DNA from 2 places in the Anaeromusa burkinensis DSM 3853 genome. Region 2 is predicted to be linked to the other one. Evidence: riboswitches for the same ligand, from Rfam matches in the RefSeq annotation. Region 2 holds a riboswitch; the other holds the start of a gene.
The links. A riboswitch is a leader RNA that binds a small molecule or an ion and turns the genes downstream of it on or off. The one in region 2 is predicted to bind cyclic di-GMP.
Positions count from the first base shown of each region.

Region 1: another riboswitch for cyclic di-GMP. It lies ahead of C508_RS0108175 (methyl-accepting chemotaxis protein); the one in region 2 lies ahead of C508_RS19525 (HD domain-containing phosphohydrolase).

Region 1 is NZ_KB894590.1:79,507-85,377, reverse strand. It holds gene C508_RS19835 (glycyl-radical enzyme activating protein) at 1-829, shown strand, start outside; gene C508_RS0108175 (methyl-accepting chemotaxis protein) at 961-3,042, opposite strand; cyclic di-GMP riboswitch class I at 3,268-3,353, opposite strand; gene hemB (porphobilinogen synthase) at 3,777-4,772, opposite strand; RNA gene ssrA (transfer-messenger RNA) at 5,176-5,520, opposite strand; gene C508_RS0108165 (GGDEF domain-containing protein) at 5,606-5,871, opposite strand, start outside.
Region 2 is NZ_KB894597.1:58,717-64,587, reverse strand. It holds gene C508_RS0112395 (PucR family transcriptional regulator) at 1-717, shown strand, start outside; gene gabT (4-aminobutyrate--2-oxoglutarate transaminase) at 948-2,267, shown strand; gene C508_RS0112380 (amino acid permease) at 2,391-3,794, shown strand; cyclic di-GMP riboswitch class I at 4,003-4,087, shown strand; gene C508_RS19525 (HD domain-containing phosphohydrolase) at 4,256-5,871, shown strand, end outside.

The sequences.
Region 1 (5,871 bases), on a different contig from region 2:
GTTTTTTAAAGGATGCCCGCTTCGTTGCCGCTGGTGCGCAAATCCAGAATCCTGGTCCCCTCATCCAGAATTGATGTTTCTAGCCCACAAATGCACCCACTGCCAACAGTGTGTTTCTCACTGCCCCGCTGGTGCGATTTTTCTGGAAGATAATCAGGTTCGTTTTGCGTCTTCAACCTGCAAGCAATGCTTTACCTGCGTGTCCGTCTGCCTCAATAAAGCACGCCAGAAAATGGGCGAGAGTCAGAGTATTGACGTTCTAATGCAGCAACTAAAAAAAGACTTTCTTTTTTATCTGGAATCCGGGGGCGGCGTCACTTTTTCCGGGGGAGAACCATTCTATCAAGAAGAAGCTTTGCGCGCATTAGTAAACCAATGCCAAAACCTCGGCATAGCTACAGCCGTCGAAAGCTGCGCTCAATTCAACTTCACTAACTGCAAAGATATTATTGAAAAACTAGATCATATCTTTTTTGATCTCAAAGTAATGGATCCTACCAAGCACCGCTACTTCACCGGAATAGACAATACAACCATCCTGCAAAACATCAAAGCGGCCTCCTATTTCAATGACAATATCGTCATTCGCATGCCTGCAATCCGCGAAGTCAATATTGACGATGAAAACCTCGAACAACTAAGCCGCTTTTTGCTTCAGCAAACGCGAGTCCGAAAAATTGAACTCCTCCCCTATCACACACTGGGAAAAGAAAAAATGGAAGCTCTTGGCCTTCCATTTACGAGCTTTACAGCGCCCACAGCTGACGAATTACAGGGGATAAAAGAAAAACTCGCTTGCAAGGGATTAGAGGTTGTCAGTTATTCTTAAAAACAGCTCCAGGGAACTTTCTTTAGAAAAAGAAGTCCCTGGAGCTGTTTTCATTACATGCAATTGGAAGTAGTGAGTCTCACGAGACCATCAAGCAGGAAACTGAAGGCGCTATCACAATTCGTTAAAGATTACAGTTTAAACTGAACCACCAAACTTCCCATCTTGCCTGCAATCTGTTCCAACGATACGGAGGAAGATTGAATCGACTTCATTTTCTCGCTTACTCCTGCCGTGTTCAACGATATCCCTTGCGCTTGTGACGAATTCTCCAAGATCACTTCAGCGACCGATTCAATGACTTGAGATATCTCTTTTACTTCATGAGACACTTGCTGCAATTGAGCGCTAATATTTTCCGTCGTATCAAAAAAAGCTTTTGCATCTTCCTTATATTGTTCTCCTACTTTAACAAAGGAGTTATAATCTTCATTTACGGTTCCATTGATAAACCCTAGTATCTCTTGGCTGCTTTCCACCAATTTTGATATCGTATTTTGGACAGCTTGCGTCATTGACTGAATCTCTCCTACCGCCGTCGCAGACGCTTCCGCCAGCTTTCGAACCTCCTCCGCGACAACGCCAAATCCTTTGCCGCTTTCTCCAGCTCTCGCCGCTTCAATCGCTGCATTCAGAGCCAACAAATTAGTTTGCTTCGAAATAGTTGCAATTACTTCCACCATAGAGGATATTTCTTCAACAATTTTGGACTCATCAATAGAGCGAAGCATACTTTTATTCATTTCATCGTATAACGAAACTGCCCTTGTTCTGGAAGCGTGCGCATTTCCCTCTAGTGTTTCTGCACGCTCTTTGATATTTTCCGCAACACTTCGTCCCTCTTCGGAAAAAAGAGCCATCTTTTCAATATTAGCTTCCACATTTCCAGCAGAAGCGTTTAATTCTTCCGTAGAAGCCGAAAGCATTTCTATCCCTCGTGACACTTGCGACGTAGCATCTGCTACATCATCAGCCAACAATGCTGATTGCTCGGAACTAACTGACAACTCTTTAGAAGCAATAATCAACCCTTCTGACTGTGCGGATATTCTTTGCAAAATATCTCTCATGTGAGCAAGCATTCGATTAATCCCTTTGGAGATACTACTCAATTCATCTTGCGAATGCAGTTCAATATGTACCGACAGATCTCCATTTTGAATTTTTTCTAGATTCTCTCCAATTATAGAAACAGCATTAGTAATGGATAAAACTAATGCAATACATACATACGCTAAGACAGGCAGTGAAACAAGAATAGCAATAATGACTATATTCGCCTGCTGCTCGTATTGCAGTACACGCGCATTACATAAATTCCACAAAGCTCCTCCTATGGAGGCAAACAACTGATCATTCGCGGAAATGGCTTGATCAATGTCTGGAAAATCCAATTGAACATAGCCTTTTTCTTTTTCAAGCTCTTCATCAAGCTTCTTTAAAAATTTGCTTTGGATTTTCGTGAAATCTTTTATTGGAACCCCAATGTCTTTCAGTATACTTTGACCTTTCACCTCATTAAATTCGCTTCCTGTTTGCATATCGGTGTTAACAGTGTCAACCAAAATTGCTAACTGGGAGCTCAAGGCAATTAGTTTTTTCCGCTCACTGTATGATAATCCTTCCGGCGGCTGAGCTGCTACAACTTCTCTAATTTTGTATAGAGATTCCGCAATAGCAAGGCTGCGAAACATCACTACATCCATACAATAATACGAATCCAAGTCCGGATCTAGGGTTAAATTGGAGTTATCAGAGATATTGGTATGCAACGTTGTAAGCGCCGCTGACAAATTTTCATATGAATTCGTATTTCCTTTTTCGACTTTATGCCATAACGCTTCACATTCTTCGATATTCTTTGATACTTGTTTATTTTCTTGAGAAGAATCTAAAACATGTTCATACGTTTGGTCTAACTTTTTCAGCTCGATCAAATCCGCTTCTACAAGGTTAGCCGCACCTTCTTTTTGCAAAAACCAATACTCTTGAATATGCCTAGTTAATCGTTGAGATAATTGAGCATACTCAACCCCATATACTTCTTTTTGTGAAAAATCTTTGCTTGCATAATTCCCCGAAAAAAACTGAAAGAGCGCGACGCTCAGTAACACTACTAAAATTAAGCTCACCATCAAAAACTTAGCCATTAAGCGGAATCGACTCATAATAAAAATTCCTGGTTGAAAAATCCGCCTTACCTTCATCACCATTTTCACCTTCCTTTGAAAAATTCGCCAGTCAGTACCATTTGCAAAATAAAAACAGGTATTTGAAAAAGAATTCCTCTTTCAAACACCTGTCGACATTGACATTCAACATTTCTATTCACTTTTTCTCAAATCCATTTTGAAGAGTATATACTGATACTCTTTAGGATAAAATGCAAATTAAAAACGCCGGTTACTTTAACCGGCGTCGCATTAGTAAGCATTCAAACCGGCAACCTGGCAATCATAGACATTCCGTCCTTAGACCCACGGCTTTGCGTCCTTGCTTTTCAGCAAGTTTGCCTTTTACATCCAATGTTTTTATTCATTTTTTACAGTCTAATCCATTTTTAAACAACAGTCAAACAACGCTTTGCATATTCATACTAATTTATACACTATTTTGCTATTTATGTTCAAAAACATGACTTTAGTCCAAAGCTATACTCTCGAAAAATAGAACAAGAGCATTTCTTTATCAATTCTATTGTTCCCCAAAACAAGAACCCGCTAATACCTAACAAACGCAGATATTAGCGGGTTTTATAATTTGGACAAAATCCGGATTTGATTGATGGAGGGGAACCCTACAGAATCACATGTACAAATTCAATTGAATCATACCGCCATAAATCAAAGTAGGAACCATTAGGGCTTCACTCGCCATTGACTTTCTCAGGACAAGCTTCACAATCCGGTTTTGCAAATTTACCGAACTGTTTCAGAACAACACTGACCTATTCATTGCGCAACTGTTTTGCTATATCTAAGGCAAAATAAGTGAGTATACCATCACAACCCGCACGTTTAAAAGCAAGCAAACTCTCTCCAATAACAATCTTGGGATCAAGCCACTCATTTCGAATAGCAGACATTAACATCGCATATTCCCCACTAACTTGATAGGCAAATGTAGGCACAGCAAATCGAGACTTCACTCGTTGAATGATATCCAAATAAGGAAGACCCGGTTTAACCATCACCATATCAGCGCCTTCCTCTAAATCCATGGCAACTTCTCGCAACGCCTCCTCTGCATTAGCCGAGTCCATCTGGTAAGTCTTCTTGTTATTTTTAAGAGACTTCCCTGAACCCAATGCTTCACGAAAGGGGCCATAAAATCCAGATGCATATTTTGCAGCGTATGACATAATTCTTGTATGAATCATTTCTTCTTCATCTAATGCGCTTCTAATCGCCGCAACACGCCCATCCATCATATCCGATGGAGCAATAATGTCTATACCGGCTTTCGCAAGTAAAAGCGCTTGTTGAGCTAATATATTTACACTTCTATCGTTATCCACATAGCCATTACACAAAATACCATCGTGCCCATGATCTGTATATGGATCAAGTGCAACATCCCCGATTAAACCAATCTCAGGGAAAGCACGCTTAAGTTTCTTCGCGGCTTGGCAAATTATATTATCGGGATTTATTGCCTCACTGCCCATTGCATCTTTTTTATCACCAGGCACAACTGGAAATAGCGCAATTGCCGGAATACCAAGCTCAACCGCCGGCCCCACGTGTTCCACTAACCGATCCAAGCCTACACGAAATTGTCCTGGCATTGATTTAATTTCTTCAGGCTCTCCTACCTCTTCGCGTATGAATATAGGCCAAATCAAATCATCAACCGATAATCGATTTTCAGCAACTAAACGACGATTCCATTCATCACTGCGATTTCTTCGCATACGTACTGTTGGGAACTTTCCTGTAAACATCTCTCCATACCTCCTCAGCAACGACCTTACTATATTTTAGGTCATGAGCTTATCATTTTAACGCAACACTAATTAGTATAACATAAGGATTGTTCTAGGCTAAACGACACCAGCGACACAGGGACGTTCCTTTTTTGATAACATTAACGCGCGTGTTACCCTGTGTCGCTCAATTTGTCATAAACGAGTCAAGTGACTGTTCTCCAACTCATTATTTTACTTTCCAAACTATACTATATTTTTTATTATTCTTTCCGAATCCAACAATACCCTTGTATATATCAACCATTTCTGCTATTTTGGGTAAAATCATCTTACTTGGTAGAGCCATCCGAATCCCAGCAAAAATTACACAGCAAAAAAACCCGCGAAATTCGCGGGTTTCATTAGTTCCGGATTTAAATGGTGGAGGCGAGGGGAGTCGAACCCCTGTCCAGAAGTATCGCCATACAGGTGTCTCCGAGCGCAGTCGTTAATTTAGGTTTCGCCCTTTTGCCGCCCAACGACAGGCTGCGCCAGCGCTATCTCGATAAAGTTTCCCTGTGGGTCCTCCGAGAATTGGACTTCAGGTATCCCGCATTGTGACGAGACAGCTTCCCCGCGGGAGGGAGAAACTGGCCCGTTAGCATTAAGCTGCTAAAGCGTATTCTTCGTTGGCAATTAAAATTGTCCCACCGTCTTACGGGCAGATGGAACCCCGGCTCGCTACCTATACCACAACCACCCCTGTCGAAACCAGTACGCCCCCTGATTTCAACGAAGTTATTATGACTTTACAAATAATTATAGCACGCATGTTCCTCAAACACAATGCATTTGCCGCTCTCTTGCATTTAGAACGGTCTTTTCCTCGCCCTGCCCGCTTTGCCCTGCTTTTTTTCATACATAAGCGCATCGCTATGTTCGACCATTTCGCGTACGCTGCGATATCCTTCATCAAGCGTGGTAAGTCCATAACTAAAGTGGATGGCATACGGGAGCTGACATTCCTTAATGCGCGATTCAATGCGTTCTTTCAAATTCGCTACATATTGCTGCAATACTTCCTGCCGTTCTTCCTCAAGTAAGACCAGGAACTCATCGCCGCCCAACCGTACAG
Region 2 (5,871 bases):
GTGGTCATTCAGCCAGCTGACTTATCTTTATATGCTGCCGAATCGGAATTGCAGGAAGAAGCGGATTTGGTATTGCTGAAAACAAGGATGGAACAATATGTGCGCGATTTCTTTTCGTTGCAACACCGAAAAGTTTTACTGACCTGGTGGATGAATGCGATTGTCATCCTACTTCCGTGGGAAAGGCAGTTTGCACAGAAAAATACGGATTTAGTGCAAGAACTTGTGCGCAAGTTGAATGGGAGATACCCTAAATTGGATATTGTCGCTTCCTTGGGCAGCGGGGTTGAAAAGTTAGAAATGGTGCATTGCAGCTATCGCCAAGCGTGTAAGCTGCTCTGGCTGGCGGAATCAACAGCGGCTACAAGGCCGGTTTATGCATATGAGCAACTTGGTTTGTACAAATTGCTGCTGGAACTTGAACCGGAGAAGCTAGAGGAATATTATCAAGAAGTTATCGGTCCTTTGAACGAATATGATCGAATTTATAAAATGGATTTAGCGGGCAGCCTTTTTGCCTATTTTGAAGAAAACGGCAATGTCGTTCGTACGGCGAAACGGCTTTTTTTACATCGCAATACGCTGGATTATCGGCTGAAAAAAGTGGAAGAAGCAACAGGAAAGTCCATGAGTGACCCGTATGATCGTCTGACTTTGCAGTTGGGAGTCATTGTGGGGCGGCAGTTAAAGCATAATCGCCTGCACGAAGGAGTGTAACGGACTTGCGTTGTGCATGTTTCCTATAAAGCGGCGGTTTTATTGTGAGGTTAGCACATGGTTGTCGGCGAATTCCTTTGCTACAATAAAACCAGAACAAGGAACTAGATGGCGGAGTTTTTGAGAAGCTTGAAAGCTCAGCAAGCGCTAGTAAAGAAGCAAGGCGATGAAGCCGGAATTATATCTTGAGGATATAGTTCCGGCTTTTGTTCTTGTGAGGAGGGGTAAAGATGATTGCAACAGAAACAAAAACAGAGGCTCTTTTAAAACGGAAGCAAGCGGCTGTTGCCAGCGGTATTGCTAACTCGACATCTATTTTTGTGGAAAAGGCTAGCGGGGCCGTAATTACAGATGTGGAAGGGCGAGAGTATCTGGATTTCTATGCAGGTGTCGGCGTGTTAAACGCCGGCCACTGTCCGAAGCCGGTAGTGGAAGCCGTTAAAAAACAAGCAGATAAACTATTGCATTCCTTTTTTGCCATCGCCATGTATGAACCCTATGTGGCGTTAGCGGAAAAAATGAATCAAATTGTACCTGGAAAGCAGCCTAAGAAAACGATGTTTGCCAACAGCGGCGCAGAAGCGGTTGAAAATGCGGTGAAGATTGCGCGTCAAGCTACCAAGAAGACCGGGATTGTATCGCTGGAATGCGGTTTTCATGGACGGACGCTGTTGGCCATGGCGCTTACCAGCAAGGTGAAGCCCTATAAGCATGGATTTGGCCCGTTTCCTTCCGATACGTATAAAGTTCCCTCGGCGTACTGTTATCGATGCCAATTCCAATCAACCTATCCAGGATGCGGCATGCACTGTTTAGAGCATTTTGATCGCTTCTTTGCAGCTGAGGCGGCTTCTGATCAGATTGCGGCGGTTATTGCCGAACCCATTCAAGGCGAGGGCGGGTTCATTGTTCCGCCTCAAGAGTATTTCTCCGGCCTGAAAGCGATTTGTGAGAAAAACGATACCCTTTTTATTGCCGATGAGATTCAGACTGGCTTTGCACGTTCTGGAAAGATGTTTGCTATCGAACATTGGGGCGTAGAACCGGATATCATGACTACGGCGAAATCAATTGCTGCCGGCATGCCGTTGAGTGCTGTTACTGGCAAGGCGGAGGTAATGGATGCGCCTGGAGCCGGTGGAATTGGCGGTACCTATGGCGGCAATCCTCTGTCCTGCGTTGCTGGTTTGGAAACGATTCGCTATATGGAAGACAATCATCTATGTCAGAGGGCGCAGCATATTGGCGATGTAACCATGAAACGTTTGCAAAATCTGCAGGAACGGTGCGCGGCGATCGGCGATGTGCGGGGCTTAGGGGCCATGATTGGCATTGAGCTGGTAAAAGATCGGAAGACGAAAGAGCCTGCTAAGGAAATGGCGGCTAGCGTCATCAAGCTGTGTTTAGAAGACGGTCTCTTGGTGATTGGAGCCGGTATTTACGGAAATGTGATTCGCTTGCTGATTCCGTTGGTGGTTACAGATGCTCAATTGGATCAAGGCCTTGGAATTTTGGAGAGAAACATTCAAAAAGCGGCAGCTACATGCTGATTTTGCGAAGGTAGGCACACTTGGGCAAAGACGCCTGCATCACCTAACTAGGTGTTGCAGGCGTTTTTTATATAAATCAGCGTGTAAATGTTATGTTGTGGTTTTTAAGAGGGGGGGCTGTACATGGAAAAACGAGAGTTTGCCAAGGAAAATCTAAAGAAAGACTTAAAAAATCGACATATTCAATTGATTGCCATTGGCGGGGTTATTGGCGTGGCTTTGTTTATGGGTTCCGCTTCCGCCAGCAAGATGGCGGGGCCGGCGTTGACGCTGGCGTATGCTCTGGGCGGCGTCGTTATGTACTTTGTGCTAAGGGCCTTGGGAGAAGTCACGGTGGAACATCCTGTGTCCGCTTCCTTTTCTGGATATGCTAAAACTTTTTTCGGACCTACGGTTTCTTTTATTACCGGTTGGACTTATTGGTATCAGTGGGTAGTTTTGGCAATGTGCGAAATTGCCGCTGTAGGTATTTACGCGCGATACTGGTTTGTTGATACGCCGCAATGGTTGGCGGCGCTGGTTTGCTTAGGGGTGATTGCAGCGGTGAATTTGGCCGCCGTCAAATATTACGGAGAGTTTGAATTTTGGTTTGCTCTAATTAAAGTGGTTACTATCATAGGGATGATTTTCTTAGGATCCGCTATGATTTTGTTTGGCATCGGAAATGGCGGCGAGGCGATTGGCTTTTCAAACTTATGGGCGCATGGAGGCTTCATGCCGTTTGGCCTGAAAGGCGTTGCCATGGCCTTGGTTATGGTAGTTTTCGCCTATGCTGGTGTTGAAATGATTGGTATTACAGCAGGAGAAGCGGAAGATCCGAAGCATTCTTTGAAATCAGCCATTGATAAAGTGTTCTGGCGTATCCTCATTTTCTATGTTGGTACGATGACGGTTATTCTTTCCATTTGTCCCTGGGATACATTGCCTAAAGGGGTAAGCCCGTTTGTGATTATCTTTGAACGCATGGGAATTCCCTATGCGGCAGGAGTTATGAACTTTGTTATTCTTTCCTCGGCGGCGTCCTGTCTGAACAGCTGTATCTATGTGTGCGGGCGGATGCTTTATGGGTTATCTCTACGGGGAGAAGCTCCCCGGTTTTTGGGAACTCTTTCCAAGCATCAAGTTCCTGCCAATGGGATTTTATTTTCCAGCGCCGCTTGTCTAGTTGGCGTATATTTAAACTTTTCCTATCCAGATACGGTGTTCTATTTTATGTCGGCGTGTACGGTCACTGGATGTATTTGGACTTGGGCTCTTATTATGTGTATTCACTTAAAATGGCGCAAAGGACTAAGCGAAGAGCAATTTAGTCGGTTGCAGTATAAGATGCCTCTTTTTCCGTACGCAAATTACGGCGTGTTGCTTTTCTTGGGGGCTGTTGTATTAGGGATGAGTTATGATCCGGATAATTTAGTGGGCCTTTACGTGGCGCCCTTCTGGTATGGAGGCTTATTCTTGGCATATCAAGTCTTGAAGAGCCGCAATAAAGCGGTCGCCGTAGTGGAAGAACGTTGCCAGGTTAATTGAAAAGATGATATGACCCCAATAAGTTAGACTTTATAGCGTATCAGCTTTTACTGATACGCTATTTTTTATGCGGCATTAAGACGAAGGGCCATGTTTAAAGATAAGTTAGACTTAGAAATTGTAATAAAATGTAATTGACTATAGTTGCCTAGGAAGTTAGACTAAATTTACAATATAATGATTCTAGTCATGTAATGATTTCTAATAAAATTGTAAAAAGCAAACTTGCCGAAAGGTAAGGACGCAAAGCTATGGGTCTAAGGACGATTGTCTATGATTGCCAAGTTGCCGGGGCATATAGCCATAAAAATACCGGCCCAATTTTGGCCGGTATTTTTTTATAGAAAAAGTTGAACCAATAAGCCGGTAAAATAATCGCGTAACAGGCGTCGAGGCCATGTCATGAGACCTGTGAAAAATCAAGCTAGGGTTAATAAATAGGAAGTCTAGGAGGTTTATACTTGCAGCACAAAAAAGGATTTTTGCGAAATTGGCAATTTCTAAAACGCTTTCTTTTATTTGGCTCTGCGTGTTTGCTTATCATTGTGTGGACGAGTACGTTGAGCTTGCTTTATTTTGAACATCGAACCGTGATGGAAGAAGCCAAGCATGATTGCGAGCGTATGGGGATGGCTTTTGAAGAGCATGTTCGTCGTGTGCTGAATACAAATGAATTTTACTTAAATCATATGAGAGACGAATATGAGCAAACCTATACCAGGACTCCAGGGCTGGAAAGACTTTTTCGGCAAATTCGTTTGGATCCTATATTAGCAGCCGGTATAGTAGATAATAAAGGGGATTTTGTCTTAAATACGATTGGTGAAGGCCAAGGAATTAATATCGCGGATGTTCCTCATTTTTTGTACCATACCGAAAGTGGTCGTGATGAACTATATATTGGAAAGCCGTACAAAGGAAAAACATCTCAACGGCTTAGTATTCATTTAACGAAGCGCTTGGCCTATCCAGATGGACAATTTGCTGGCGTGGCCATTATTGCAATGAAACCAGAGTATTTTTCTTCTTTTTATCAGGAAATGAATTTTTCTCGGAACTATACGATTCGCTTTATCGGATTAGATGGTGTTGTGCGGGCTAGTGGCCGTGAAAGTGAAATTGGTAATAACCTAAGTCAGGATCCCGTTTTTCAACAATTGGAAGAACAAGAAGATATTATAACTAAAAGCTATGGAGATTTTCTGGCAACACAAACGAAGGAGACGTTGGTCGAAAGCTATAGAAAGATGCAAGACTATCCCCTTGTTATTCAAGTAGGGACTTCGCAAGACGTATTGAACTTATACTACCAACATAGAACCATATCTTTGCTGGCGGCGTCTATGCTTAGCCTGGGCATTGTTTTGGCAGCTAGCTATATGTTATCTAGTCTTCGTAAACAACATAAAGAAGAGCTATGGCTCCGTACATTTATCGCACATACGCCCATCGTGTTTTATGCATTAGATAGCTACGGGAGCTTTACTCTTTCTGAGGGGGAAGGCTTGCAAAACGACGGCTCCCAGGGAACTCGTCGTGAAGTGGGCGCATCGGCTTTTGCGGTTTATAAAAATCATCCAGAGCTTGTGAATCAAGTGCAACGTGCGCTGCTAGGGGAAACGGTTATAGGAGAATTCTTGTTTCAAGCTCGCTGGTGGAGCCACCAGCTAATCCCTTTGAAAAATGAAAGTGGCTCAGTATGGGCTGTTGTAGGCGCCGCCTTTGATATTACGGAGCGGGTCCAAGCAAAACAAAAACTGCAGGAACATTACGAGCAGTTAAGCGCCACCCATGAAGAGTTGCTTGCAACGGAGGAAGAACTGCGCGAGCAATATCAAAAAACGGCGCAGGTGAATCATGATCTGCTTTCGCATAATGCGTTGTTGAAAGCGTTAAGTGAAGTATCTTCCCAATTGTTGGCTCAAAAAGATGTGGATAGCTTGCTAGCGATTATTATTTCCTGGGCCACAAGGAGTACTGGCTCTGTACATGGAACCGTAGGGCTGCTGGACGAAACGAAACAGCTTATCGTAGGACTAGGCGGAGTCGGGTTGTTTGCTCAAAAGGAGCATTTTGG